DNA from 2 places in the Arthrobacter sp. ERGS1:01 genome. Region 1 is predicted to be linked to the other one. Evidence: predicted binding sites of a transcription regulator. Region 1 holds the regulator's gene; the other holds the start of a gene.
What was found. The regulator LexA, encoded in region 1, represses DNA repair genes until DNA is damaged. The targets are predictions, from matches to a motif close to TCGAACANNTGTTCGA.

Region 1 (3,418 bases):
AGACCGGCCCCACCTCACCGCTGGGGCGTGAAGTGGTGCGCCTGCGCGAATGGGCCGAGGACACCGAAACCGGTGACCGTGACGAACTTGTCCCCGGCGTCACCGACAAGGCCTGGCGCCAAGTGTCCGTCACGTCCATGGAGTGCCTGGGCGCGCAAAAATGCCCGCTGGCCGAGACCTGCTTCTCCGAGCTGGCCCGGGCCAAGGGTGCCGAGGCCGACATCGTGGTCACCAACCACGCCATGCTCGCCATCAGCGCCTTCGAGGGCATCGCCGTCCTTCCCGACTACGACGTCGTCGTGGTCGATGAGGCGCACGAGCTCCAGGACAGGGTCACCGGCGCCGTCACGGGCCAGCTCTCGGTCCAAATGGTCCAGGCGGCCGCCTCCAGCACCCGCAAGCACACGGGCGTATCGGTCGACGCCCTGCACGGGGCCGCGACGGCCCTGGACCTGGCGTTCGCCGGAACACCGTCCGGGCTGCTGCCCAACGGCTTGAACGAGGAACAGTCGGCGGCCATTGAACAACTGCGTGACGCCGTCCGGGTGGCCCTGTCCGATTCAAAGCCCGACGGCAATGCTTCGGCCGACGGCGGACGCTCGATCGCACGGTCCCGGCTGAACCTGATCTTCGACCTCTGCGAACGGTTGCTCACCGCCGCCGACGCCCGCGAAGTGGTCTGGGCGTCCCGCACCGGCACGTTCACGCCCGGGCAGGGCTACCAAAAGGCCGACGACAGCGAACCACCCGTCATCAACATCGCCCCGCTCAGCGTTGCCGGAAAACTGCGGGAGGGGCTCTTTGCCGACCACACGGTGGTGCTGACCTCCGCAACGCTGGCCATCGGCGAGTCGTTCCAGGCCACGGCCGGGGGCTTGGGCCTGCTGGGCGCCAACGCGCCGGCGTGGACCGGGGCCGACGTCGGATCCCCGTTCGACTACCCCAAGCAGGGCATGCTGTATGTGGCCGCGCACCTGCAAAAGCCGGGTTTCGGCAACTCGCCGGAGCAATTGGCGGAGCTTGAGGCACTCATCACGGCTGCCGGGGGCGGAACACTGGCGTTGTTCTCCTCCCGCAGGGCTGCCGAGGACGCCGCGGAAAAGCTCCGCAAGAAGCTGTCGGTGAAGATCCTGTGCCAGGGGGAGTCCTCCATGGCGGGCCTCATCAAAGAGTTCTCCGACGAACCCGACACCTGCCTGTTCGGCACCATGTCCCTCTGGCAGGGGGTGGACGTCCAGGGTGCATCGTGCCGGCTCGTGGTCATTGACAGGATTCCGTTCCCACGCCCGGACGACCCCCTCGTGACGGCGCGCGCCCGCGCCGTTGCGCAGAGCGGCGGCGACGGATTCATCGCGATCTCGGCAACCCACGCCGCCATCAGGCTGGCGCAGGGTGTGGGGCGGCTTATCCGCTCGAGCAGTGACAGGGGAGTGGTGGCCGTCCTGGACTCCCGGCTGGCGAATGCCGGCTACGGCGGCTTCCTGCGTGCAGCCCTTCCGCCGTTCTGGTCCACCAAGGACCGGAACGTGGCCCTCGCGGCATTGCAAAGGCTCTCCGGCAAATAGCCCAGGTGCGCAGCCGCCCGGTGATCGAGCCTGTCGGGATCCGGGGCCCTGGTCTGGAAACATGGAAGCGCCCCCGGTCGGGAGACCGGGGGCGCTTCCATTCGTTTTGCCTACAGGCTGCGCAGGACCGAGACGACCTTGCCCATGACGGTGGCGCTGTCACCGAGGATGGGCTCATAACGGGTGTTCTGCGGCAGCAGCCACGTGTGACCGTCGCGCTGGCGGAACGTCTTCACGGTGGCCTCGTCCTCGAGCAGGGCCGCAACGATCTCGCCATTGTTGGCCGTGTTCTGCCGGCGCACCACCACCCAGTCGCCGTCGCAGATCGCGGCGTCGATCATGGAATCCCCGGCGACCTTCAGCATGAACAATTCACCGTTGCCCACGATCTGGCGCGGCAGCGGCATGATGTCATCCACCACCTGGTCGGCCAGGATGGGACCGCCGGCGGCGATCCGGCCCACCAGCGGCACGAATGCGGTGTCGGAGGCGCTGCTCAGTTGGGCGAAGTTCAAGCCGTTCGAACTGCGCACCTGGTCGGGCGAGCTGACGCCCTCAATCTCCACTACGCCGTTGTCCAGGACCAGCGGAATGAGGACCTCCATGGCGCGGGGCCGCTTCGGATCGCGGCGCAGGTAGCCGTGGCGCTCAAGCTGGGTCAGCTGGTGCGTGACGCTGGAGAGACTGGCCAGGCCCACCACGTCCCCGATCTCACGCATCGACGGCGGGTAGCCTTTGTCGGCAATGGAGCGCTGGATGCATTCGAGAATCTTCTTCTGCCGGACCGTCAGCCCCTTCATGCCGGCCCTGCTGGGGGCCTGCGGGATGCGGTGCGGAGGTTCTGGTAGCGCCATGGTCCTTCGGTCCTTTCGTGGAGGCCGTCAAGAGTGTTAATCAAGAGTGTCAGTGCCTTCTGGTGGACTGCTTTTAGCGGCGAATCCTTACCTCCAAGATTAAGCCAGAAAAGAGCGAATTTCAAACATTTGTTCTATCGAGTCTTGGCAAGAGTCGTCTATAGATGCTAAAACTGTAGTACCAGCGTTAGAACATACGTTCTATCGAACATATTGTGTATGGAAGTTTGATCCTGCTGAATGTCCCGGGTTTCGCCCGGTTCGGCCCATGCGGTCAGGCCTCCACGGAGTGAAAGGAATGAATTCATGAGCGCATTGGTGATTTCCACAGCAGGCCCGGCGGTCCAGTACTCCGGAAGCAAGTTCGGCACTGTCCGTGCCACCCCGGCCGGACCCCTGCGATTGACGCGGCGGGGCCGCATGGTTTTCCTGGGAATTCCGGCCCTTGTCGTCGCGGCCGTGTTGATGCTGTCCGTAGTGGCCGTGCTGTTGGGCGTCGTCGCCAGCCCGGCCAACGCCGCCACTAAGTACACCCCCGTCAACATGACGGACTATGCGGCCTCCGTGACGGTGCTCCAGGGGCAAAGCCTGTGGTCGATCGCGGCGAAGAGCGATCCCAACCGCGACGTCCGCGACGTCGTGGCCGAGATCGTGGCCCTCAATGACCTGGGCACCTCGGTGTTGCAGGCCGGCCAGCAGTTGTACGTACCCCTGCCGAAGTAGGCCCACGGAGATCACATGGTGGGACATTGCCGGTCACAAGTTCTGTTCCGGCACGAACACCACTTAAGCTGATTCCATGGATCAGTTTGAACGTCTCAACCAGTTACCGCTCCGCGACGATCTGCGCGGACAGCATCCCTACGGGGCACCGCAACTGGACGTTCCCATCCTGCTAAACGTCAATGAAAATACCTTTGGTGTTCCACTGGACGCCAAGGAGGCCATCCTCAAGGCCGTGGCCGATGAGCTTGATGGCTTGAACCGCTACCCCGACAG
Region 2 (3,418 bases), 810 kb from region 1:
GTGCCGCGGGTGTTTGGCTGGGTCAGCCGGCGAGGTAGTGAATCATGAGGGCTTCGGCTGGGCTGACGTCGATGGGGCCGGTACGAGGCCGAAGGTTGCCGGAACCCGCCGGGCTCGCCTGGGCGCCCGGTCCTGACGATTCCGCCAGCCCAGCCGGTTCGAGACGGCCGGCGATGGTCTTGGCAATCCATTTCGGGTATGACGGTGGGGCGGTCTCGGCTGGTTGTGGCGGGTAGTAGCGTCCGGTGGGCGAGGTCCAGCCGGGACGGCCGGATTCGGTCATGGTGGGCGTCCAGCCACGCAATTTTAGCGCGGCCCGTTCGGCTGACTGGTCCTCACGAATGCGCCCTTGGCGGGTGCGATCGTCCTTGAAGTGCTTCACGAGGTGGTGCCGTTTATCCAGGGGTTCAAGATTTTCCAGAACACTCGTACCACCGGCGCTCCATGGTTTGATGTGGTCCACCTCGGAGTGGGCGGCCTTCGCCGAACAACCCGGGAATGTGCAGAATTCGTTGGCCGCCCGCAGCATGATCCGCATCTTCCTGTCCACCCGCCGGGTTTCCGGGTTCAGCGCCAGGGCCTCCCCTGTCATCGGATCGGTGAAGGCCCGGTAGAAGCAGGATGCGTCCGCAAGGAGGCGCTTTGCCACCTCGATGCTGATGGGCCCATAGCCCTCCAGAATGGCCGGGTCGCACGAGGCGCCAACCAGCGACAGGGCCGGGATCAACAGCACGGGCATGACCTGCGGCATTGGCGGCATCCCCAGCCAGGGGACGGCGGAACGCGCGGCGCCGTCCCCTGAGCCTGAAGTCCAAGACCCAGTGCTGCTCGGGCCGGCACCGCCGACGGACTCGGGGTTCCAGAGGTCCGGCGGGGCATACCGTGGTTCGTTGTAGTTGGGCGTTGGGAAAGCAGGGATCTGCCGATCGTCCAGTGTGTAGAACCTGCCCGGTAGGCTGCCGGGATCGCAAGGATCGGGTTCCGGACCGGCACCCGTCATCGCGCAAAGCCGGGCATAGTCTTCCGGTACCGCCGGCGGATGCACCACTCCGGTCGGGTCAAAACCCGGAAAACCGAAAGCACCGGCAGGAGGAACGACAATGGCAACTTCGGCCCCCGTCGTCGCGCTCGCTTCCGGCACTGTGGCGTCCGTAAGCGCCGGTAGCGGCCGGTTGTCGTTGATGCCGTTGACGGCCAGGGACTGGCCCAGCAGCAGGGCGGCCTCGACATCGGCCCGCAACTGGGTCAAGGTGCGGGACTCCCCCGGTCCTTGGGCGTTGCGGGCAATGAAGGTGCACTGATCCCAAATGCCCTCCACCGTAGGGGCAGGAAGATGAAGGTTGAGCCAGGACATGCCGTCGTGGACGCGCTGAATCTCCACCCGCCGCCGCTCATATGCCGCCTTGGTGCGGGTTGCGATGGATTCCGGGTGGGATTTCTCCAGCAGCCTCCGTGCCTTGCCCTTGAACGAGGGCAGGGTGCAGCCGGGCGCCTTGCCCAGCAGGGCTCGCTCATACGCTTCAATGGCGTCTGCCGGGATGCCGGCGGCGCCCAGGGTGATGGTTTCCTCTGCGATCACCACCGCATGACCCCAGGGCAGGCAACCTTGCCGGACTTGATCCCATGTCCCGGGCAGGTCCCGGACCACTGTCAGGGAGTGCTCAATCAACGCGCCGACACTACCCTCAGTGATGGTCAATGCGGCAGCAATCTCGGCCCTGGCACTCATCTCGGAGACCGTGGACTGCCAGCGATCCAGGCAAAGCGCCTGTTCCTCTGCCCTGGCCGCTGAAACAAACCGCTCCACCAAGGCCGCCTTGCACCCAGCCACGCGGGCTTCCAGTATCTGGATACCGGCTAAGGCGGCGGCGCAATCATCCATCACGGACCGGGCCACATCGACCTTCGTCAACCGGGGTTCCGCTGACAGATCCGACGGGTCCTCGAACGGCGCGAAAGCCGGCAGTTCGGCAAAACCGGGAAAGTTGGATGGGAAGCTTTCGACGTCGGGAAGCCTGACAGCGGTGATGAGCTCCGCCGCACTGCGTGCGGCGGCCGAATCGCCCCGATCGCCGGGGACCAGCACCGACTTGCTCATGCCTCCATTTTACCGCAAACGTTACCCATTTGAAATCATTTCACGTATTTATGTTCTATTTATTGATCGGGGTTGTATGGACTCGAAAGATTCGACCAACGGAAGGAACCTGGTCCCGCCATGGCCCAAGGCGTAATCTTTGGATTGTGGAAACATCCACCAACAGGCGGGCGACCATCTTTATCGCGTCATCGACTGAGGCGATAGATATTGCCGTGGCCGCCAAGGCGAACTTTGATTCGGACTTCGATGTTCAAATTTGGAATGAGAATGTTTTCACCGTCAATAGAAGCTATCTCGAAACTTTGCTCAACCGGGCGAGCTATTACGATTTCGCGATAGCCATTTTCACGCCGGACGACCTGGCCGTGGTTCACCATCACCAGGTTCATGTGGCCCGCGACAACGTGATCTTCGAGTTCGGCCTTTTCCTGGGCCGATTGGGGCCAAACCGCACCTTTCTCCTGGCGCAGCGAGGCACCGGAATGTTCAGCGACTGGGACGGAATCGACGTGGCCACCTTCGAGCCGGGTGGCGATCTGGTGGGCGCGCTGAAGGAGCCCTGCGATCGCCTGCGCCACGTGATGGGGACAGCGGCAAAACGTGCCGATTTCACCATGCTTCCCTCCACCTCGTTGGCAATCGGCTATTACCAAAACTTCCTGAGGAAAGTTTTCAGCGCCTTCGAGCATTCAAAGTCCTTCCAGGTCATCGAGAAGGATGAAAACGGCGAAGAAATCGCAACAAGCTATGACCTGAAGAACCACTACCCAACCATTGAAATCAGGATGCCGGCCAACCTCATCGACCTGGAGCAGGAATCACTCAACCGGTATACGTCCTCGTACAAGCGCATCATCATCAACGCAAAATCCCGGCCGTTTCCCTTCTATGTTTCGGGAAGGCTGAGCGCGAAAGGCCAATCCCTGCACCTGTTTGACGTACCCACCACCATGCTCTCCTCGAAGCTCGCGATCGATGAATACTTCAGCGCAGATTTCCTTGCCCAGGACGACACCCGACGCACCCTGGAGAGCCGGGAAATTGCCAATTTCGAGCACACCCTGCGGGTCATGGTGCCCGACTGGATCGAGAGGAAGTACTTCAGGTTCAGCATCTGGAAAACAAGGTAGGGCAGGTCAGGACGATCGCAGACGGCATCCCGACCCGCTAACCAGCTCTCGGACCCGCCAACCAGGTCTCGACAGGCTCGACCACCGATGCGTTAGCGGGTGCCCCAGTCGTAGCGCTGCTTGTGCAGTTTCAGGTACATGAACGTCTCGGTGGACTGCACGGCGGGCAGTTCGCGCATCCTGGCCA

Region 2: a site for LexA is predicted at 2,141-2,156, ahead of AL755_RS11150 (HNH endonuclease signature motif containing protein). Genes of this name have one in related genera too.

Annotation. Positions count from the first base shown of each region.
Region 1 covers NZ_CP012479.1:797,673-801,090, forward strand. The annotation lists gene AL755_RS07475 (ATP-dependent DNA helicase) at 1-1,565, shown strand, start outside; gene lexA (transcriptional repressor LexA) at 1,676-2,419, opposite strand; gene AL755_RS07485 (LysM peptidoglycan-binding domain-containing protein) at 2,726-3,142, shown strand; gene AL755_RS07490 (histidinol-phosphate transaminase) at 3,219-3,418, shown strand, end outside.
Region 2 covers NZ_CP012479.1:1,610,006-1,613,423, reverse strand. The annotation lists gene AL755_RS11150 (HNH endonuclease signature motif containing protein) at 23-2,098, opposite strand; gene AL755_RS11145 (TIR domain-containing protein) at 2,245-3,231, shown strand; gene AL755_RS11140 (Lrp/AsnC family transcriptional regulator) at 3,324-3,418, opposite strand, start outside.